DNA from 3 places in the Alteromonas fortis genome. Region 3 is predicted to be linked to each of the others. Evidence: predicted binding sites of a transcription regulator. Region 3 holds the regulator's gene; each other region holds the start of a gene.
The links. The regulator LexA, encoded in region 3, represses DNA repair genes until DNA is damaged. The targets are predictions, from matches to a motif close to TACTGTATNNNNATACAGTA.
Positions count from the first base shown of each region.

Region 1: a site for LexA is predicted at 5,412-5,431, ahead of PCAR9_RS09770 (putative DNA modification/repair radical SAM protein). Genes of this name have one in related genera too.
Region 2: a site for LexA is predicted at 5,979-5,998, ahead of PCAR9_RS00205 (recombinase RecA). Genes of this name have one in related genera too.

Region 1 covers NZ_LR812090.1:2,266,942-2,274,707, forward strand. The annotation lists gene PCAR9_RS09745 (sensor histidine kinase) at 1-35, shown strand, start outside; gene PCAR9_RS09750 (LytR/AlgR family response regulator transcription factor) at 37-864, shown strand; gene PCAR9_RS09755 (ATP-dependent 6-phosphofructokinase) at 1,000-2,004, opposite strand; gene PCAR9_RS09760 (DUF6279 family lipoprotein) at 2,216-3,058, shown strand; gene PCAR9_RS09765 (TIGR03915 family putative DNA repair protein) at 3,216-4,010, opposite strand; gene PCAR9_RS09770 (putative DNA modification/repair radical SAM protein) at 4,062-5,303, opposite strand; gene PCAR9_RS09775 (response regulator) at 5,574-7,214, opposite strand; gene PCAR9_RS09780 (VC2046/SO_2500 family protein) at 7,336-7,766, shown strand, end outside.
Region 2 covers NZ_LR812090.1:45,727-53,492, reverse strand. The annotation lists gene PCAR9_RS00235 (CDP-glycerol glycerophosphotransferase family protein) at 1-298, opposite strand, end outside; gene PCAR9_RS00230 (adenylyltransferase/cytidyltransferase family protein) at 407-1,249, shown strand; gene PCAR9_RS00225 (M28 family metallopeptidase) at 1,295-2,932, opposite strand; gene PCAR9_RS00220 (DUF1820 family protein) at 3,121-3,456, shown strand; gene PCAR9_RS00215 (DUF885 domain-containing protein) at 3,496-5,247, shown strand; gene PCAR9_RS00210 (hypothetical protein) at 5,250-5,762, shown strand; gene PCAR9_RS00205 (recombinase RecA) at 6,012-6,764, shown strand; gene PCAR9_RS00200 (Y-family DNA polymerase) at 6,767-7,766, shown strand, end outside.
Region 3 covers NZ_LR812090.1:4,578,323-4,586,088, forward strand. The annotation lists gene coxB (cytochrome c oxidase subunit II) at 1-361, opposite strand, end outside; gene lexA (transcriptional repressor LexA) at 944-1,570, opposite strand; gene PCAR9_RS19650 (glycerophosphodiester phosphodiesterase family protein) at 1,811-3,196, shown strand; gene PCAR9_RS19655 (sensor domain-containing diguanylate cyclase) at 3,255-5,537, opposite strand; gene plsB (glycerol-3-phosphate 1-O-acyltransferase PlsB) at 5,808-7,766, shown strand, end outside.

The DNA.
Region 1 (7,766 bases), 2.3 Mb from region 3:
GAATTCGCATACCGTATGAAGTTAAGGACGTATAACATGACAAAGCAAGTGATTAAAACCATTGTAGTGGACGACGAACCTTTAGCGCGCAGAGGCCTTCGTGCAAGGTTGGAACGTCATGATGATGTACAGGTTCTTGCAGAATGTCAGAACGGTCTTGAAGCTGTGAGCAGTATTTCTCAACATCGTCCAGACTTAGTGTTTTTAGACATTCAAATGCCGGGTTTGAATGGCTTTCAAGTAATTCACAAGCTTCGTGAATTAAAGCAGCCAATTCCAATGATTGTTTTCGTAACTGCCTACGATAACTATGCGATTAAAGCTTTTGACATACACGCGCTAGACTATCTGTTAAAGCCAGCGGACGATGAGCGTCTTGGCGCCGCGTTAGATAAGGTTCGTGAATACTTCTCAACACAACATCAAGATGAGCAGTCTCAAAAGTTGGTGAGCCTAGTGGCTGAACTAACCGGTGATGATTGCGAGGAAATTCTACGTAAATTAGCTAGCGGAGAGCCGGTTGAGACGAACCCTTACCCTGATGTTTTAGCTATCAAAGATGGTTCAGAAGTAACCCGTGTAAACGTACAAGACATTCAATGGATTGATGCAGCAGGCGATTATATGTGCGTACATGCGCTTGATGGCATGCACATAATGCGTAAAACCATGAAAGAGCTTGAGCAAGAACTAAACCCACAATTTTTCGTTCGCGTGCACCGTTCTGCCATAGCTAATATTCGTTTTGTTAAAAAGCTAGTCAGTCACATCAGTGGCGAGTACCACTTAATACTCCAAAACGATACAGAACTTAAGGTAAGCCGCAGTCACCGCGATAAAGTCAAAGCGGCTATGAAAATGTAACCTAGCTCAAGTAGTAAAATGTTTAAGGCGTTGTTTAGAAATAGACAACGCCTTTTTTGTTTGTGGTTTTCAGTAACTAACTATGCGGATTGGTAAACGCTTCTTGTTTTCTAATTATAGCCTCTAACCGTCAATTCAGTTGCTGCTGTATCGCTCATTCATAAGCGTAAGCATAGCGTCAACACGTGCCTCGTTAAGAGGTTTGGTATCTTCCCACGTTTTGTTAAGGGGGACAGTAACAGGGCGTTGATTTACTTCACCTACCATAATGTTAGTAATGTCACTGCCGACTAGACTTATTGCGAATTCTCCAAGTGTCGTTGCGAGCAACCTGTCTTGGGCAACAGGTGAGCCACCACGCTGAACATGGCCTAAGGTTACCGGCCTGACGTCACTGATATCGTGGCTCTGTAATGCCTCAGTAAGGCCAGCTAAGCCATTTGGCCATACGTTTTCAGCAACGACGACGATGAAACTAACTGGTCCTTTTAACGCGCGCTGGGCTTTTATTTGGGCAACAAGTTTCTCTATTTCTTTTTCAGCAGATTCAAAAAATTCCGGTACAACCACGTAGTCGGCTGCAGAAGAGAGTGCAGCATTCAATGCTAAAAAGCCCGCGTTCCTGCCCATGACTTCTATAAGAAATATACGCTCAAATGCATCTGCAGTATCTCGAACTTTATCGATAGAACTCATCGCAGTGTCTATAGCGGTAAAATAGCCGATGGTTGAATCTGTGCCGCTAATGTCGTTATCTATCGTGCCGGGAATTCCTAAAATTTGGCCGTCCCATTCTTTCCCTAATTCCGCTGCACCTCGAAATGAGCCGTCGCCGCCAATCACAATAAGCGTATCAATTTCTGCTTTCATCAAATTGTTAGCTGCTTTTTTAATTCCTTCTTGGCGCTTAAGCTCTTTGCACCTTGCACTGTGCAAAATGGTACCGCCTTGTTGGATCAAGTTGTGGGTAGTGTCAAGCGATAGGGGAATGTACTCTTGTTGCAACAGTCCATTGTAACCATGCTTATAGCCAAGCAGCGTATAGTTAGCTTTCTGGCATGCGATAATTGCAGCACGTATACATGCATTCATACCTGGTGCGTCGCCACCAGAGGTTAAAATTGCGACACGTTTTGACACATTAAAGTCCTTCTTTTTACCAGTATTACAGTTAAGGTAACGTTAAGGTAACAAGACGTAAAGTGAACATCTGTATTGTAGAGAATTTAAATAATTTAAAATAATAAAGCAGACCGAGTAGCGAACGCTTCACCACCCACGTCTGTTTTTTAATTGAGTTTATATAAGCGAATTTGCAGCAAATGACGTAGTTAACAAAAAAGGATGAGTTATGCGTGTACTGTTAGTATTTATTTCTGTTGTGTTTCTTGCATCATGTAGTTCCAAATTGGCCTACAACAACCTGGATTGGTGGGTTTACTGGTACATGGACGACTATATTGAACTTAAAGATGAGCAAGAAGAAAAATTTGATGACTATCTTCAAAACTGGCTACGCTGGCACAAAACCTCTGAACTTAAACGTTACCAAGCTCAACTTACCGATATTAAACGTCAAATAAAAGAAGGGACCTTAGATTCAAACTCTGTCCATGAACACCTTGCAAACGCAAGAGCGCATTGGGAAAGAGTGCGTAATGAAGTTAGCCCTGAATTAGCAGAAATAGCCAAAACGCTCGATGATGAACAAGTTGTTACGCTTTTTGCCGCCCTCGAAAAAGATAACAAAGAGGAGGAAGAAGAGCGAAAAGAGGCGCTGGAAAAGTCTGAAGAAGAACGGTTAAAAGAGCGTGTCGAGCGCATTGAGGAGACCATCAGTGAACGCATAGGCAAGCTAACTAGCGAACAAAAGCAAATTGTTGACTCTTACGCGACTCAGTTCATTCCCACGGGAGGAGAGTGGTTAACCTATCGCAGAAATATACAAAATGCGGCGCGAAAATTATTTGTAACCCGTAAATTTAACGATAAATTTGAAACGGAACTGGTTGTTCTAATGCAAAACTCAGATAGCTATAAAAGCGATGTTTACAAGCAAAGCAGCGCACATAACATGACCGTTAGCGCTGCGTTAATATCTGAGCTTTTCACCACGCTAACTGACGAGCAGCGAGAAACCCTTATAGAAAGTATTGATGACCTAATTGACACTATAGAAAATTTTAGAGACTAAGTTGGTATTACAAATAGATACTAATCCAAAGTAGAATTACACAAATCAGCGCTAAACAAAGCTTGGCTCAGATGTACTAGCTCAGAGTTTATGGGCCAAGCTCGTTTATGGTTATTCGTTTGGGTTAGCTCGTTAATACAAGCTCATTTGTATTGACTCAGTGCTTATTGCCATCGTTTATCATTTTTCTGGCCCGAGCGTCCGATTGCTTAATCATATCGTCTATCAGCGACGTCTCTGGCATATTTTTCCAATACTTTTTAGGCATCTGATTTAACATCGCACCTGTTTTGATACGCGCTGGATTAAATATATTGGCGTAATAGGTCAACCAGTATTTTTCAATGCGGTCATCATCGGGTACAACGCTTGGATCGGGATTATCTTCTAGTACTAGGGTTTCGGTATCCCAATGAGCTGCACGATAGGGCGTTAATATAGACCACCGCATATTCTTAAAACGGGTTTGGAAGAAGTTGAGCTTTATCTCTAAACTGAAATGCTCTGGTTCATACCAGGCGACAAAATGCTCTTGCCCCTCTAGGTCTATTTCTCTGAACCTCAGGAAAGCACTCATTTTGTAAGCATCACGTTTTACCGCTTTCGCCATGGCGAAAAGCTGAATGACATCGTCGTCAGTTTTCATTTGTAAAAGTTGCTTATTTTCATAAACGACACGCCATAACACCCGGTAACAAAGCGCAAATCGTTTATCATCGTTATGACATAGGGCGTACTTTAAAAGCATCAGTGTAGGTTTAGGAATACTAAGCTTGCTTCGCGGCCTTTTTCTTTCGCATTGCTCATCACCACTACCGAACAGATCGTCTTGTACAGAATGTGCGCTCTGCCAAATAATATGTTCAGGGGGAATGCGCTCAGCAATGCATTCTCGCGAAGCTTCCCGCCATTCATCAAAGCCAGGTATTGAAGTAATGGTAATGGTCTTCATGTAACGCTACCTTTTAGACTACGGCTGAATTTAGCTGCATTAACAACACACTCAAGCGTTAAACAACTCAAACTGTTTAGGCTGTTTAAACTGAAGCTCGAAATTATTACTGTCGAGTAAATGGATATCAGGGAAGTAATCTCCAACGCTGATAAAAGGCTTCAATTTTTTAAGAGGTAGCCGCATTTTAGTAAGGTCAATCCAGTTGAGCTTTGTATTACGCCTTATAGATAAAATCTTTTGTACCGTTCGCGCACCAAGACCGGGAACGCGTAGCAGCATTTGTTTGTCAGCTTTGTTCAAATCAATGGGAAATAGATGACGGTTACGTAATGCCCATGAAAGTTTCGGGTCGTAGTCCATATCTAACATGTCGTCTTGCAAGATTTCATCTAGGCCAAAACCGTAAAAGCGTAAAAGCCAATCCGCTTGATACAAGCGGTGTTCTCGTATCAATGGCGCCGGTTTTAGCGGTAAAACTTCCGAAGCATCAGGGATAGGGGAAAATGCTGAGTAATACACACGTCGAAGTTTCTGATCGCTGTAGAGCTTAACGCTTGTGCCTAAAATGGTTTTATCGTTTGACCCATCGGCACCTATAATCATTTGCGTAGACTGCCCCCCAGGTGCGAACCGGGGAGGGCGTTTGCCCGAATATGTTTTGTCTACTTTATGCTCTGCAATTTTTTCTTTTAACGTATTCATCGAACCGTGAATATCGCCAAGATCTTTTTCTGGGGCATACTTGTTTAGCGAAGACTGTGTAGGCATTTCCACATTAATACTAAGTCTATCAGCATAAAGACCCGCTTCTGCTTGTAGTTCTGGCGACGCATTCGGGATAGTTTTAAGGTGAATATATCCTTTAAACCCGTGATCAAGACGTAGCGATTTTGCAATACGCACCATGCTTTCCATAGTGATATCGGGCGAACCCACAATTCCAGAACTTAAAAACAAACCCTCAATGTAATTGCGCTTATAAAAATTTAGGGTTAAATCTACCGTTTCTTTAACTGTAAAACGCGCCCGTTGAACATTGCTTGAAACTCTATTAATGCAATAATGGCAATCATAAATACAGTAGTTTGTCATAAGGATCTTAAGCAGCGAAACACACCTTCCATCTGGTGTGAAGCTATGGCATATCCCCGAGCCACCGGTAAGCGAACCTATACCGGTCTTTTCGGTTTTTCCAGCTTGTCGTTTACCTGCTGAACCACTCGCGCAAGACGCGTCGTACTTGGCCGCATCGGAAAGAATTTCAAGTTTTTGTATCAGTCTGTCATGCATCGCCGATGTTTACTTCCTTTAACCAGTCTCAGTTAAACAGCCTAGTGTTTTTAACCAAAGTATCGATATGAGCGTTTTTTGGCATAAGCTGCATGGCACTGCGTTATATCATGTATATATATACAGCACAATTGATTACGGCAGTAGAGGGGAAAGTTTTAATGTTAACCAACGCGGCTTACAACACAGATGTATAGGCTAATAGCAATGAATTACCAGCGATAGAAAAAGGTAGGGTTGCTTTGAAAAGAACTAATATGTCACTGGGTATCAAAAGCCAATATACTTAGAAAGTTCATCTCGAATATTTTCGTACTTTTCTTTGTATGGCGCTTTGAGTGTCATATCATCAATCAGCTTAAACAAACGCTTACATTCGTTTATTAACTTCATTTCCGCTTTATCTTCTTTTATGGCTATTTGAAGAAGGCATTGAAGCAGGTTAAGTGCAACACCTGTATTAACAGGTGCAAAACCTTGAGCAAGGGCAAACGAGGCTTTAGCGCGTTCAAAGTCTTGTTGCTGGTAGTGTTGAATGCCCTCACGGTTAAATTGCTGATAGCTAGCGAGGCTTTTTTGTGCGTTTTGCGCTTGTGTCTTTAACATGTAAGAACTGTTTTGGTCGAGTTCTTCACCCCTCGATGAAAGTAGAGAACTTAACTGCAGCGCGTCGTCGAACTCTCCCAGCTTATACATAACGTTAATGCTATCTGGAATGAACGCTGTAGGTACTTCTGCGTATTTATCATCAAGCTGTATTTGCGATGTATTGAGATGACGCTTTGCATCAATGAGCTTCCCATCAATCGCGCTTATCCTTGCATTTACAATATTGCCAAAAATTTCTACGTCGAACTCCCTGTCGATTTTATATAGGTGCTCATCAAACTTACCACGCTGTAATGTGAGTAAGGCTTCTTGCTGATATTTATTGCGCTGGCTTTTGTCATCAGCAGATTCAGCGACATCAAGTAAACTACGTATCATTGTGCACCAATGTAAACTTGCTTTATGTACAGTGCGTTTTGATAGGTTCCAAATTGCTTGGCTAGAGTTGGCTGCTAGTACTAAATCGTCATTTTCCCGGCCAATTTCACAAGCCTTATAATGACGAGGTAATGAAAACGGGGAAAGCTTGATAGCTTCCCTAATCGCATCTAGGGCTTTTTCACCTGCGTCCAAGGCGTGATGCGCTTGCGCAAGAATATCATGAGCATCAGCATTGAAACGGTTGCGTTTTAACGTTTTCTTGGCAATGGATATCGCTTTTTCATATTCATTCAACAGCAGATAGGTTCTACCAATTGCTATTTGTGCCCATAGCACAGGCCTACCTTCGATATATTCTTTTAGTACATCTAGAGCTTTTTGGGGTTGAGAAATACGCCAATAGAGTTCAACTAGCAGTTGTTCGCAGTGTCCTTTGTAGTGGCGAGGGTTTTCTAAAAGTGTCTCAATATGATCTATGGCACTGTTGTATTCACCTTGCTCTATAAGGTTGAACGCTTGTTGAAGAAATTGTCGTTTTTGCCACGCACGAACGATGCGAGATTTTAACTGTACTTGTGAAAAGGGTTTTATTAGAAAATCGTCTGGGCGACGTTCAATACTGCCAAGCACAACCGGTCGAGCACTATCTGCACTGATAAGAATAAATACTGAGGTTGGATTGATAAGCCTTCGCGTGCGCAACTCTTCTATAAGTTCATAGCCATTTTTGGTATCAGCACCCAAGTGTAAGTCGCAAATTACAATATCAAATTTGTGCTTTTTACACAGCGATACCGCCTGTTCAGCAGAAGACTTAGTGACGACATCAGACGCCCCCATTGAATGCATTAGCCCTTTCAAAAGAAGAAGGAAAGGACGTTGGTCCTCAACAATCAGTACTTGTTTGTTGCTAAATTGCATTTCGAATCCGTGAATAAACACACTATCAATTAGTAGAAGTATATCTAACTTTAGAAAATAAGCTTAAGAAAAACATTATCTTGCCGACAACATACGTATACAACAACAGCATTGTGTACGTATGTCGCCAGATTTAGCCTCAGCAAATGAACAAACATCAATAGACCCCAGTATTTACTGGGAGCGAAGTGGTGTACTTGCTCGGGCGTCATCGCAGGGGGCATTGTTCTCGTTATACCTTGCAATGCAGCAACATAGCGTAGCTGAACCGTTTGAAATTGAAGCGGCAACGTCAGACGCTGACACAGCGAATAGTATAGAAGCGCAACTTGCGGCGTTAAATCACTATAGACGTCCTTCACTGTCCGTCAGTGAAAATGAATGGACAGACATGCAAGTACACTCAAATTTACTCGCTACAGACTACGAAGGTGCACGCCTTTTTCTTAGTATGAAGCCTGCGCCGTTAGCTCAAACTGATGACGCGAAGCGCATCCCGGATGACGTTGTAGACAACTGCAGTCTAGCTACCCAGAAACGACTGAAAAAGCA
Region 2 (7,766 bases), 4.5 Mb from region 3:
CATGACCGAGTTGGGCGGTTTTACTGGCTTTGTGAATATCATCTAAGTAAGGAAAGCCATTGCCAAAGAAAATCCAGTCAGGGGTCTCTTTCAAATAAAAATCTCTGGCTGCTTTATCGTCATCTACCCAGCAAAACTCATAGCCTAGCGACAATAAAACTTGTTCGAATTTCTGAACGTTGTTTTTATTGCTATAGCAAACGAGTTGAACTTTATGACCGCGTTTAGCAAGTTCTTCACATATAGGAATAAATTGAGGTAAGTAATATACATTAACGGTGTCAAAAGCTATTTTCATAAATTTTCGTATTATTATTTATTGTAAGTATCAAAAAGAAATAAGCGACTGTGCGTAATACGTTATTTGTATTACAGTGTGCAAAATGCCATTCATAAAAAATGATCTATGCTTAACACTACCTTATCTAAATTTGGTTATCCCGATAATCTTCTTAAAACATACGACTACTGGCATGTTTTACTCAGACCTGGACAGGTAACCCTTGGTTCATTAGTTCTTATTTGTAAAGAAAATGTCTTTAACTATTCTGATATTTCAGAAGAGGCGGCTAGAGAACAAAAGATCGTTGTTGCGGATATAGAAAAAGTGCTCAAAAAGCGCTTCAACTTCTGCAAAATAAACTATTTAATGTTAATGATGGTAGATCCTGCTGTCCATTTTCACGTTATCCCCCGTTATGAACATCCAGTAATTTTTTGCGAAGAATCTTTTGAAGACAAACACTGGCCCAAGCCACCTGTCTTAAGCGAAAAGCTTGAATTAGATGATGATTATTTTGCTGAATTAAGAGCAACGTTACGCGCTGACTTTGCATTACTTTCATCTACGAACACATCCGAGACGGGCAAAAAATATCAAAGAATGTATACGTCAGGCTGCTTTGACATTTTTCACCAAGGGCATCTAAATATACTGAAGAAGACAAAAGCGCTTTGTGATTATTTGATTGTAGGTGTCTCTACCGACGAGCTTATCGAGAAGTCTAAAGGACGCCCACCACTTATTCCGTTTGAAGAACGAATTTCCATCCTCGAGTCTAACCGATATGTGGATGAAGTTATCCCTCAGGTGGATAAAAACAAACAAAGAGTGGTAGATGAATATAACATTGATGCGATTTCAGTGGGTTCTGATTGGAAAGGAAAATACCCTAGCGTAACCTGCGACATGGTCTATTTCGATTATACCCCCAACGTTAGCTCTACCGTGCTTAAAAGAAAGCTATAACAAATGTATGAGCTAGCAGTGATCTGCTAGCTCATACATAGGCGTTTACTTACTAAACGTGTTACCGAAGAAGTCGCCCTCGTTCCATTTCGGCTTATCTTTTTGGTTTGCTAATGTCCAACCGATTTGTGCGTTAACTTTGGTGAACGTCTCCGCAGCATTCCAGTTGAAAGGCTGATTAATATCATCACTAGGCTTGTGATAGTGCGTAGATAAGAACTGGCCAAACACCTTGCTGCCATCTACGTTAGGATCTTTTGATTTAAGACCAGGCACCATAAATACTGAAGGTACGCCTTGTTTTACAAACGCATAGTGGTCTGAGCGAGTGAAAAGTGCCTGCTCTGGCCACGGGTCCGGGCTTAGCTCGATATCTGCGTTAGCAGCAGCTTTTTCCACTGATTCTTGCAAATCACTATGGTTAGCACCAAAGGCTATAACATCAGCAAACTCGTAGGTCAGAATTGGCATATCTAGGTTTACGTTTGCCACCATTGATGTAACAGGTACGGTTGGGTTACGGGCAAAATAGTCTGCACCTAACAGGCCTTTCTCTTCCCCGGTTACCGACACGAAAAGAATTGAACGCTTTGGCTTTTCTTTCATTTCGCTAAACAGGCGTGCAGTTTCTAACATCACTGACGTACCAGACGCATTGTCCATGGCGCCATTGTTGATGTTGTCTTTCTTCACTGTTTTAGCAAAACCAATGTGATCAGAGTGAGCAGAGAAAACCACGTACTCGTTTTTAAGCTCAGGGTCTGAGCCTTCAAGTACACCCACAACATTCGGGCTTGTAATGGTGTCGTGTACGCTCTTCTTGCTGATATCTACCACACCGTTTAACGCAAAACCTTGCGGTACTTTATCTGCTTCAAGCTGTGCATAAACGTCATCAAGGCTCTTTTCTGCGCCTTCAAATAACTTACGCGCAGCCCCTTCACTCATGTAAGCTCCGCCTTTAAGCTGAGAAAAGCTGTTAGCAGGCTCGCCGCTATCATCTAACCAGGCCATACGCGGCGTATGAATATAGTTCAAACGGCTTTGATAAGGGCGTACTTTTTCATTTTTAGGTGTAGTGATAGTGATCATGCCAATAGCACCATTGTCTACCGCATACTTTTGCTTTTGATAGCCAGACGCAAAGTGAGCGCCCTCTTCTGATGGAAAGTCACTTGGCTTACCCGCTAGCGCCACAACAATTTTACCTTCTACATCTAGGTCTTTGTAATCGTTGTGAGATAACTCATCAGCCACAATACCGTAACCTACGAATACCATTTCACCTTTTACATTGGCCTCAGTGCTGAGCAAACTCGGGCTAGCTAAATACTCTTTCGGATAATCAAAATCGATGGTCTCGCCGTTTTGGGTGAAGGTAAACTTAGGAGACTCTTGAACTAGGTTGGCTTTACGAAACGATACGTTTTGTACGTAACCATCTGTACCTGCCGGCTTTAAGCCATATTTGGCAAATTCGGTAGCAATGTAAAGCGCCGCAATTTCATGGCCGCGAGAGCCCGTATCACGACCTTCAAGCAAATCATCGGCTAAGAAAAACAGGTGTGATTTAATTCGCTGTGTATCAGGGTTAAAAGCATTGTCTGTCGATGCGTGGTTATGCGCAGTGGCAGCAAAGGTCATTGCCGTCATCGCACTACCTATCAGTAGTTTTTTTATCATTTTAATTTCACCGTATAACTAAGTGTGCATCATGGTAACGCAGTTAATAGGCGAAATACCATTAAACTGCTTACGTTTACCATGGGTTTCCTACCGTTGCTCGCATTTTAGTAGCAAGGTAAAATTGTTAGCCACATTCCGGCTCAGTTTCCGGAGATTCTTATGTTTTTTAGTGAAGAGCAGCATCCATGTCGAAAGACGATATTCTTTACCGCGTTCAATTTATCAGTAATGGTGAACGCTATGAGTTATATGTGAAAAACCTTATACAAGGTGCTTTATTTGGCTTTATTGAGATAGGTGACTTTGTGTGGGATACCCACACAAGCGTTGTTGTAGATCCTAGCCATGAAAGGTTAAAAGCTGAATTTTCAGAAGTAACAAAAACTTATATTCCTATGCACAACGTTTTACGCATTGACGCCGTAAATAAAAAAGGAACAGCCAAAATTACTAAATTAGAAAATAAATCTGATAAAGTAACTGCTTTCCCTAGCCCAATATATACACCAACGAAAGAGTAGCCACCGGCGTCAAACCGGTGAAGGTTACCGGAGACCCTTATGTATCGCTATCTGTTAGCAGCATTACTATTTATTTGCAGCGTTAGTTCACCTGCAAAAAGCCTTGATGATGAAAGCTTATACCAACTACTTGATGACATTTGGCAGTATGAGCTTTCGGTTTCCCCTCTTTTAGCCTCTCGCCAAGGCGATAGTTCTTTGGCCCATGTGCTACCTGATATTTCGCCCGAAGCACTTAAAGCACAAAATGAACGATGGCGTGCGTTTCAAAAGGCCTTAAGTCAGTACGAAAAAAACTCTATCTCTACTGACGCTTATATTGCTTTGCTAATGCAGCAATACCGTTTAGCCAACTATGTGGATGAGTATACCTATCGTGCGCACTTGGTGCCTATTAACTCAGAATATGGCTTTCATGGTGCTATGGCCTCGCTTCCTAACTTATCTACATTTAAGCGCGTAGAAGACTATCAAGCATACATTAGCCGCTTAAACGCGCTTAAGCCTTATTTTGACCAGCAAATTACTTATATGAAGCAGGCATTAAAAGAAGGCTACACACAGCCGAAAGTCGTGCTGAAAGGGTTTGAAGACTCAGTTGCGTCGTATATTGTTGAAAATGCAGTGGACAGTGGTTTTTATTCTCCGTTTGCTCGTTTCCCTGAGTACTTTACTGCCGAGCAAAAGGCAGCGCTTACAGAGAAAGGCAAAGCAGCAATAAACAACAGTGTGCTGCCTGCGTATCAAATGTTTTACGACTTTATGGTAGAGGAATACATTCCTAATGCCCGTGAAGATATTGCCGCAAACAACTGGCCTGATGGCGTGGCGTATTACGCCAATAGAGCCAAGCATTACACCACCACAGATATGACGCCTCAGGAAATCCATGATTTAGGTTTGTCTGAAGTAAAACGCATTCGCGCACAAATGCAGCAAATTGTGGATGAGCTTGGCTTTGATGGCGACATTAACGAATTCATTGCGTTTTTACGCGAAGATCCTCAATTCTATGCCACCAGCGCTGAAGATTTACTAAAAGAAGCGTCGTTTATTGCAAAGAAAATGGACGCAAAGCTTCCTTCGCTTTTTGAGTATCTGCCAAGAACGCCTTATGGCGTAGCGCCTGTACCAGACGCTATCGCGCCCAAATACACAACAGGCCGTTACATTCACCCTAGCCGCGATGACCAGCCAGGATATTACTGGGTAAACACTTATGCCCTTGATAAGCGCCCTTTGTATGCATTGCCTGCACTGACCTTACACGAAGCAGTACCTGGCCACCACCTACAAATTTCGTTGGCCGCAGAGCTTGAAGACTTGCCCATGGTACGCCGTAACACCTATATTTCAGCGTTTGGTGAAGGCTGGGGTCTGTACTCTGAGTTTTTAGGTATTGAAGCAGGTATTTATGAAACGCCGTACGACAACTTCGGTCGCTTAAGCTACGAAATGTGGCGTGCGTGTCGCTTAGTGGTCGATACCGGTATGCATACAATGGGTTGGAGCCGTCAGCAAGCGGTGGACTATATGATGGAAAACACTGCGCTTTCAGAACACAACGTTAATACGGAAATAGACCGCTATATCTCTTGGCCAGCGCAAGCGCTGTCATACAAAATTGGTGAAATCAAAATAAAAGGCCTTCGCGAAAAAGCAGAGACTGCTTTAGGTGAGCGTTTTGACGTGCGCAAATTCCACCGCGCGGTGTTAGAAAATGGCTCAGTTCCACTTTTCATATTGGAACAAAATATCAACACGTTTATAGAAGAACAAAAGGCAAAATAAACATGATCGTTGCATTTGGAGTTATAGGATTACTTATCCTGTTTTTAATTTACTTTGTGCTGCGAGCGCAGAATTTGCAAAAAGAGCTGGCGCTGTTGCGCCACTCGAATAAACAGACCAGTAACAAGGTTACGTATGCTTATCGCAATCTTGTTCTTGTTACAGATGCGTTGGAAAAAAACCTTACCGCGCGTATTGAAAGTGCCTATAAAAGCCGTCTTATTGACCAAACTCAATACAATGCGCTGCACCCGCTTATGCGCAACTTTTCAACCATTATTATGGCTTGTTGTGAAAAAGGTATGTCCCTTGAAGAATCTTTAAATAAGGCATTACAGAATGAAGAAGTGACGCTTGAGGAGATTCGTGAAGTGGTGAAGGCTCTACCTAGCAACGTTCGCATGGTATGGGCAAAAAATACCGCAGACGGATTTATTGCTTTTTGCCAAACCGTTACAGCAACCGTAAACGGTACTGCAGCAAAATCACAAAAAGAACCGTCATCACAAGAGTAGCCTCTTACTCTTATCCCCATGTTAGCGCCGATAAAGTGCTAATTACGCGTTAGGGTCGCCCGCTTTACTGTGTTGTTAGGATTGGCGACCCTCGTCTATATCACTACTCTTTTAAAAGTTTAATCTTTTTACCTTTCCAAACTAATCAGTAAGTTAGCAGTTAAAACAACAAGACGAAAACCTTTTATCTTGAAAAGGGTTATTGCTGGCCTATAATACTGTATAAAAATACAGTTTATTTTGAGTGCCATGAAAAAGTCGTTATCCGTACTTAACAAGCATCCCCATATTTGGCGGGCCAGAGATCAAAAGCAAAGTGAAGCTAAGTTTTCGCTGGGTTTTCCGTGTCTGGATAATGCGCTTAACGGGGGCGTGGCTTCTACGGGGCTTGTACGTATTTCCTCACTAACCGGCGTGGGTGAGCTTTCACTCTTTAAACGGGTTATTTGTCAGCATCGCATGCACAAACTGGTGGTGTTTATTAACCCTCCCGGGCTACTACAGTCCCCGTGGTTAGAAAATTTGGGGCTTAAAGCGCAACAGGTACTGGTAGTAAAAACAAGTGAAGAACAAGAGTCATTGTGGGCAGCAGAGCAATGTTTGAAAAGTACGGCTTGCCACTGCGTAGTGCTGTGGAGTAATGCTGTAAATCAAAAAGAAGCGCGACGCCTGCAGGTAGCGGCAACGCATAATGATGCACTGTGCTTGCTGTATACTCCACCGCAACAGCAGGCACCATCATTAAATTATCCAAAAACAAGCTTACAGGGTGGTTTACAAACCAGTACACCAAGCCAAAACGACAACTCATTGCCCATTACTTTAGATATTGCGCTATTTGGCAAACCCCACGCCTTGTCGGTTAATATACGCAAACAACGTCATGGGTGGCCAAAAGATAACATTGTTATTTCTCATCGGTGGACCCCTGACAATCACGCCATTAAATGGGCCATGGCACATAACACGCTTTCCGATCAGGCTTTACATTCTGTGAGCTAATAATGCTGTGGGCCTATATTTACTGCTATCAACTTACTTTAGACAGCCACTTCAAAGCGGCTACAAGTACACATGCGCACAGGAAAGGGTCTAGAAACGAACCTGAAGACGAATCTAACGGAAATTCTTCGTCATTACCGTCGAATACACCTATTGCTGTGTATTGCAGCAAAACGAACAAAATTACGCAATGTAATGATATTGCGAAAAAAGAGGGCATTGAAATTGGTCATGGGCTTGCCCAAGCCGCGGCGCTGTGCCCCTACGTGCATATTCTGCCTTTCAGTGAAGAAGCCGAAAAGCATATGCTGATGCAGCTAGCCCATAGGCTGTATCCTCTGGCTTCTGACATCGTACTAGACTGCCACATTCATTCGAATAGCGTAAATGGTCTGGCAGTAAGGCTAGATAACCTAACCCATTACTATGGCGGGCATAAACCACTGTGGAAAACCCTAACTCAAGCACTTGCAGAGGCAGACATTCGTTATCATTTTGCTAGCGCATGGACAATTGAGGCTGCAAAGGTATTAGCCCTTCATAAACATAACACCTATTTACATACGCAAAATGACATAAAGAAAGTACTAAGTACGTGCCCGCTTTCTATTACTGCTTTGTCACCTAAAGTCATTGACGCCTTGGCAAGGGTGGGTGTTACCCGTGTACAACAGCTATTGGCCATGCCGGTACAAGAGCTGGGGCGGCGCTTCGACAATAACACCATTATGTATCTTACGGCGCTCAGAGGAGAAACCTTCCCTCGCGTTACGCTATTTAGGCCTTTAGAGCACTTTGATAACTTTACTTTATTGCCTTTTGATATTGAAAACACACAGCACCTAACGCCTTTTGTCACGCAGCAGTTTGAGCATTTGTCTCACTATTTACGGGCCAGGAACTTGTATACATCGAGCATTAACGTGCACATTCATTTCAGAGAAGCCCCTGTAATGGAGATTAATATTCAATCGGCACTTCCACAGTCCTCAGTACAAAGTT
Region 3 (7,766 bases):
TTGCAATAAGCGTGTTCGCCGCCGGCACAGCCATAAAAATTAGAATAAGAAAAGGAACAACGGTCCATGCTATTTCAACCTTCACATTTTCGTGAAAGTTAGCGGGCTTAGCGCCACGAGACTTCCGATGAAGATACATTGAGGCAAACATCACCCCAAAGACGACTACCGCAATCCCTACGCATATAAAGAACATCAGCATATGCAGATCATAAACCTGCCCGCTGATGTCGGTGGCACCGCGTCTTAAATTAAGAGAAGAGACTTCTTCACTAACTTCTTGCGCAAGAAGTAACGGGGAAAAAAGCAAAAACGGTATTGTTGAACACCACTTTGCGAAAACGGTCGTTAGTTGTTTCACTCAGCACCTCCGTAATAGCAAGACCAAAAACGCTGATTATTTTGCGCACTGCCCTACCAAATGGTTTGCGAACGATTGACCCATCACCTCAACTTGTAAAACAAATTTAGAGCCACTGTTATTATTTTGTTAACCTCTGTATAAGAATTGCGCAATAATGCCGTGCCGTCTAGTCTTTTCTATTAAAAATTTAATGAAGAGGTTAATTTTTAATCATTTCATGTAGCAGGGTTGCGTTACAATTTTGGTAGAGTGGGTATAAGGCGTGCTGACGGCGCTTAAAAGATCAAACGCGCATTTTGAACGGGGAGCTGATGAGGATGAAGCTTTATTTAGTCACAAAATCAACAATTAACACATCGCTTCTCGTGTTTTTCAAACAAATTTTCAAATAATAAATGTGCTTTAGCCACTCTATACTCGGGCCAAATAGCGCATATCTTTCATACAACGGTGATGCCAGATTTCATAATTTTGAAACATACCAATAAACGCTAAACTAAGAAATTTAACTAAAATTTGGTACTAAAAGACATAAAAAAAGCGGCTAATACGCCGCTTTTGATTGAAGATGCTAAAACCTTACATCCAGTCGGCGTTTCTTATAACACCCACGGCAATACCTTCTATAGCAAAAGGCTCATTAGCAAGGTCTACTTTAATTGGCGAAAACTCTTCGTTTTCAGCATGAAGTAATACTTCACGACCGCGCTTTTCTAAACGCTTAACCGTAACGTCTTCATCCACCCGCGCTACAACTACCTGACCGTTGTGGACATCAGTCGTGCGATGCACAGCAAGAAGATCGCCATCCAAGATACCGATGTCCTTCATACTCATGCCGTTTACACGAAGTAAAAAGTCTGCCTGAGGCTGAAACAAAGCAGGGTCGACCTTGTAGTGCGATTCTACATGCTCTTGCGCCAAAATTGGCTCACCAGCCGCCACGCGCCCGATTAGGGGCAGGCCTTCTTCTTCTGGTGCAGTGTCCTCAAGGGGGATATTGAGCTTAATACCACGAGAGGTACCAGGCAAAATTTCAATTACGCCCTTACGCGCCAATGCCTTCAAATGTTCTTCTGCTGCGTTGGCAGAACGAAAACCAAGTTGACGAGCAATTTCCGCACGCGTAGGCGGCATTCCCGTTTCTAGCATGGTTGTTTTAATAAGTTCTAAAACTTCAGTTTGTCGAGCTGTGAGTGGGCGCATAAAAGACCTGTCTGTTCATACAGTTCCTGTAAGTATATACACCTAAAAACAAATAACAAGTAGTAAGCCTTGTGAGAAAAGCTCGAGGTGCCTTTAACATTCTTTATTTCCTATAAAAAATGTAGCCGATTCGTAACCCCATTATCACGAAACTGACACGCTCAACGCTTAGCGTAATTTTGGGCAGATGTTAATTACCCTACAAATAAAACTTAATTCATTAATTACAATGGAAAATTTATGAAACTAATTAAAAAAATACTTACGGTATTAGTCGTCACTCTAAGCTTAGCAGCGTGTGATGACGACTCTGTAGAAGTCGTTGAGCTAGAAAAACAGGTAGTTGTCGAAAACACAGTAACCGTGGTCGAAACAGTTGAAGTTCCTGTTATCGTTCAAGTACCGGCTGGAGAGGCCCCGAATATACAGATAGGGGCGCGCCCATCTTTTCTTGTAGAGGATATGGATGATGGAGAGCTAAAGACTGCACTACAACAATGTAGTGAAGGCCCGTTTTATAAAACAGATTTTTCAATTGGGCACCGTGGAGCGTCACTGCAGTTCCCGGAGCACACGAAAGAAGCCTACGAATCAGCGGCAAAACTTGGCGCAGGGATAGTAGAGTGTGACGTTACATTTACTAAAGATAAAGCTTTAGTGTGCAGGCATTCGCAGTGTGACTTGCATACTACAACGAATATACTCTCTACCGATTTGGCTGATAATTGCTCTGTACCCTTTACACCGGCCGACCCTGAAAATGGCATTGCCGCCCAAGCGCAGTGCTGCACCAGCGATATAACACTCGCAGAATTCAAAACGCTAAAAGGTAAAATGGACGCAGCGAACCCAAATGCAACCAATGTAGATGAGTATTTAGATGGTACAGCAAACTGGCGCACAGACTTATATTCATCAAAAGGTACCCTGTTAACACACGCAGAAAGTATAGAACTGTTCAAAAAGTTAAATGTGAAAATGACACCAGAGCTTAAAACGCCATCTGTTCAAATGCCTTTTGATGGTTTCACACAGCAACAATATGCTCAAAAGATGATAGATGAATACAAAGCAGCAGGCATTGAACCAGAAAATGTCTGGCCGCAGTCATTTAACTTAGCAGATGTGAAATACTGGATTGAGAATGAACCAGCTTTCGGCAATCAAGCGGTGTATCTAGACGATAGATATGGCGCCCAAAGCGCAGATGGCGAAGATGGCGTCACCGCTGAGCAATTAGTTAATAATCCCGAACTGTTAACTCCAACTATGGAACAACTTGTTGCAGATGGGGTACAAATAATTGCTCCACCAATTTGGGTCTTATTGACGGTTGAAAATGAAAAGATAGTGCCTTCCCCATACGCGATTGCGGCGAAAGAAGCAGGGCTTGATATTATTACATGGTCTCTAGAGCGCTCTGGATTGCTGAATACAGGTGGGGGTTGGTATTACCAAAGCGTTAATGGTTCTTTGGGCACTGATAGCTCAATCGATAACGATGGTGACGTTATGACTGTGCTTGATGTACTAGCAAAAGATGTGGGCGTACTGGGTGTGTTTTCTGACTGGCCAGCAACAACAACATATTATGCAAGCTGTATGGGACTAGCACCTAGTATATAAAAGTTGGAGGGCTTAGGGCTGTAAAAAACGTGTTTTCTAGCGTTGCCCTAAGTTCCCATCACTCTAGAATAACTTGATTTCGGCCATTCTTTTTCGCCGTATATAGCAGTTTATCAGCTTTAGAAAGTAACCCACTAAAGTCAAGATTCAAGCTATCCTCAGCAAAAACGGCGCCAATACTTATTGTTACAGATATCGTGTCTTTCTTGTATTTAACTTCTGTTTTTTCAACAGCCTCTCGAAGTTTGTTAAATCGCATTTCTTCGTCTTTTTTGTTGTCTGAAATTGCTACTATCGCAAACTCTTCTCCACCAAGACGTGAAACAATATCGGGCTCCACATAATATTCTTCTATGAGGTGGGCTACTGAAATTAGGGCTTGGTCCCCTGCATCATGCCCATAAGTATCGTTAACTTTTTTAAAGTGGTCTATATCTATTACCGCTACGCTCACTCTATTGCTTTGTGCAGAGAGTTGATGGCATTTATCAACAAAAGCTCGCCGATTGTACAGCCCAGTTAGCGAATCAGTCATAGCCAGCTTTCGCAACTTCTCTTCAGCTATCGCACGCGCTTCTTCCAGCTCTACCGCGTAGAAAAGACCTGCTAATGCGTCTAATAAAGGTTGTAAAAACTCTGCATCATCTAAGGCGTAGGGCTCGAATTTATTGGCTAAACCAATCATGCCCACTACTCTATCTTTAACCTTAATCGGTAGCCCTAAAAAACGACTAATGCGGGGGTGCCCTTGCGGTACCCCTTTTGAGCTTGGATGACTTCCTGAGGCATTACTTAACGTTACCTCACCGGTTAAAATTGTGGTACCAAAAAGGTTATCAAAGTTATCGAAATACAAGTTCCGCTTTTTGTACTCGTTGTATTGCGAGAAGCTGCTGCTGTCCCACACTATTTCAGAAATGGCATGAATAAACAGCTTCGAGGCATCGCCTTCGCCTTTCATTTGCCCAATGAAAGCAAACTGACTATCCGAGATATCAATGAGCTCAGGCAATACTGTTTGGCAGGCCATGGTTAAATCGTTGTTCTGAAGATAAGAGGCACGGGTTTTATTTATAAATTGAAGTAGCTGGGTTTTCTTTTTCTCATGAAGTTCGCTTTCCATTCTCTGGGTAATGTCGCGATGAATACCAGCAACGCGAATAGCCTTACCCGCAGCGTTAAATTCCACAGTTTTTCCATAGGTTTCAACCCAAACCCACGTGCCGTTAGTATGTTTCATGCGAAAGGTAGTATTGAAAACCTTGCTCTCACCAATAATGTGTTCATTTAACTGCTTTTCTACTTTTACATAGTCCGCAGGGTGAATTAACTGCCTGAAAAAGCGAGAGCTGGTATCATAATACTCATATTCAAGGCCGACGATATCACACCAACGTTTATTTACTTGGTTTACATCAGCGGCCAAATTCCAGTCCCACGTACCTAATTCAGAGGCTTCCAATAGCAGGCGCATGCGCTGGTTCGTTTTGTGAAGTTTGTCTTCAACATATTTTTGATCGCTGGTATCGAAAAGAAATGCTTGCACTGAATACAGCATCCCGTCTTCACGAAAGCTTGCCGTAGAAATCATGCTCACCCAAATAGTTCGCGTAGGGGTGGCTATTTGAAGGCGGCATGAATGGGTTTCCACACCTTCCATATGCGCCTGCATAGCAAAAGTAAAGTCGCTTTCAGCGTCTTGAGTTAGAACATCGCCAAGCTCTACAGCGCCGCATAGTAAGTCTTGTGCCGATATACCCAATACACGCTCACTATTTTGAGAAATATGAACTAGCCGTAACGACGTAGTATTTCTCCAAGTGGCCAACACTATAGGGGACTTTTCAATTAAACCGTGTTCGCGCTTAAGTGCCTCATGTTCCTTTGATAGAGAAATATGCTGGCTAACAAGCGCACCAATTCTATTCAGCACTTCAAGGTATTGGGCATCGATTTCTCGAGGAACAGTATCAATAAGACATACAGCTCCGATAATCTCATCATTAATTTCAATGGGAGTTCCTGCATAAAAGCAGATGTGCGGCTCTCCCGTTACTAACGGATTATCTTTAAATCTGGGGTCTTCATGTGCATTGTTAACAACAACTTGTTTGCGCTCTTCTACCACATGACTACAAAAAGCATGCTCACGGCTTACTTTAGAAAGAGTAGTTCCATATCGCGCTTTGAATGTTTCTTCAAATTCACCAACAATTCCTATTAGCGCGATAGGCACCTTATATGCCCCTGCTAACACCATCATAAGATCGTCAAGATCCAACGGCACCTCATTGCTGAGCAAAAAGTCATCAATCGTCTTCAATCGGTTTTGATCATCCACTACAACATGCTCATATTCGTTAATCTTTATAAAAATAGTAATAGTCACCACTTATAGCAATTTAAATACTGCTAATGTTGCATTGCTCAAAGGGTAAGTGAGGTTTACTCTAAAAAACGCTTAAATACACAGATACTTTTGAACATCTTGAACTTACCGCTAGGTAGGGAGTCTGTAAAACAGGCAAATCAATAACATTGGCTCGTCGCGAGATTGTGACGCGATTGTGTTACACTTCACCCGTTTTTATTTCATAGGATTACATAATTCATGTCGTGGATGCGAAAAGCCCTTTTGTCGGTATTTCATTATCCTGTTAAGTTACTGGTTAAAGCTCACAGTATTCCAGTTAACGTTGAAACCGAATTAGGAATAGATAAGAGCAAGCCTATTGTTTATCTACTTCCCACAAACTCAGTGACCGACCAGCTTGCGCTGAGAATGTCGACCAAATACCTAGGCCTTCCTAGCCCAACAGACACACTTACACTGGCAGGTAGAGAGTATTCGTCTACTCTATTTTTACGTAAAACCCAACCTCTTTTTCGCTCATCAGCCAAAGATACGGGAATTGAAGACGTTTTCACTGACCTTTTTCATTTGCACAGAGATCACGAAAACCTCGACTTACAGGTAGTTCCTGTTTATGTAACCTGGGGTCGAGCCCCAGGCCGTGGTAATCCGGGCTTAAGCGATTTAATAGCTGATAAGGCTGCACCGAGCTGGCTACGTAAACTTTTCATCGTGCTGTTTTTAGGCAGAGATAACTTTATTAATTATTCTAAAGCTGTTTCAGCGCGGGCCATGTCAAATCAACACGGTAGTGATCAGAGCATCGCCCATAAGCTTGTACGCGTAGCAAGTACTCACTTTCAACGTAAGCGTCAAAGTATGACGGGCCCTACTCTGCTAGAGCGACAAGAACTCAACAACAGTGTATTGGGTTCGGATGCAGTACGCCGTGCGATCGCGGAAGAATCAAGAAGCAAAAAGGTCACTCACGAAAAGGCCAAGGAGCGGGCTCAAAGCTATATCACCGAAATTGCTGCAGATTATCGTGAAGGGCTTATCCGCTTTGGCGACAGACTGCTAACTCGTATATGGAACAAAATTTATAACGGTATTAGCGTAGGCCACGCAGATCGCATTCGCGAGTTGGCAGCTAACGGGCACGAAATTATTTATGTACCTTGCCACCGCAGTCACATGGACTATCTGTTATTAACCTACGTGATTTATCACGAAGGTATGGTAACGCCTCACATTGCAGCAGGTATCAATCTTAACTTTTGGCCCGTAGGAAAAGTATTCCGCCGAGGAGGGGCTTTCTTCCTTCGCCGGAGTTTTGCAGGCAACAAGCTTTACACGGCAGTGTTCAGGGAATATTTAGAGCTGCTGTTTAACAAAGGCTATTCTGTAAAGTACTACCCTGAGGGTGGACGCAGCCGCACGGGCCGTTTAATACCGCCGAAAACCGGTATGCTGGCCATGACAATTCAAGCCATGCTTAAAGGCGTTAACCGCCCAGTTAGTATTGTTCCTGTCTACATTGGCTATGAAAACGTGATGGAAGTGAAGAGCTACCTGAACGAACTTAAAGGGTCAAAGAAGAAAAAAGAGTCTAATCTTCAGGTGTTTTCAGCCATTCGTAAACTTAAGAATTACGGGCATGGGTATGTGAACTTTGGTGAGCCTATCGCTCTTAATCAGTTCCTTGAAAGTCATGTCCCGAATTGGCGCGACTGTCGCGATGCCGAACCAGAGAAGAAGCCTGCTTGGTTAACGCCTGCCGTTAATGAATTAGCTAACAACGTCATGACGCGTATCAATCGCGCTGCGGCACTTAACGGCATGGCATTAGCTTCGCTATGTCTACTGTCTTCTAAAAGGCAGACTATGAGTGAGGTTGAGCTTAAACAAGCCATGGATGACTTCATGAACTTGTTTAAAACAGTGCCCTTTAGTGATGACGCCACTATTCCAGATTCATCAGCACAAGAATTGCTTCGGGATACATTAAAGTTAGGTCGTTTTGATGTTAAAGAAGACGATTACGGTCGTTTGATCAGCCCTCAGCCTAAATCTGCTGTATACCTGACCTACTATCGCAACAATATTTTGCACTTGTTCGCCATACCAGGTCTTATCATGGCGTCTATCTTCGCTAAGAAGGGCGCAACCAAGAACAGTATTTTCCAACTGATTGCAGCACTTTATCCTTTGCTGCAA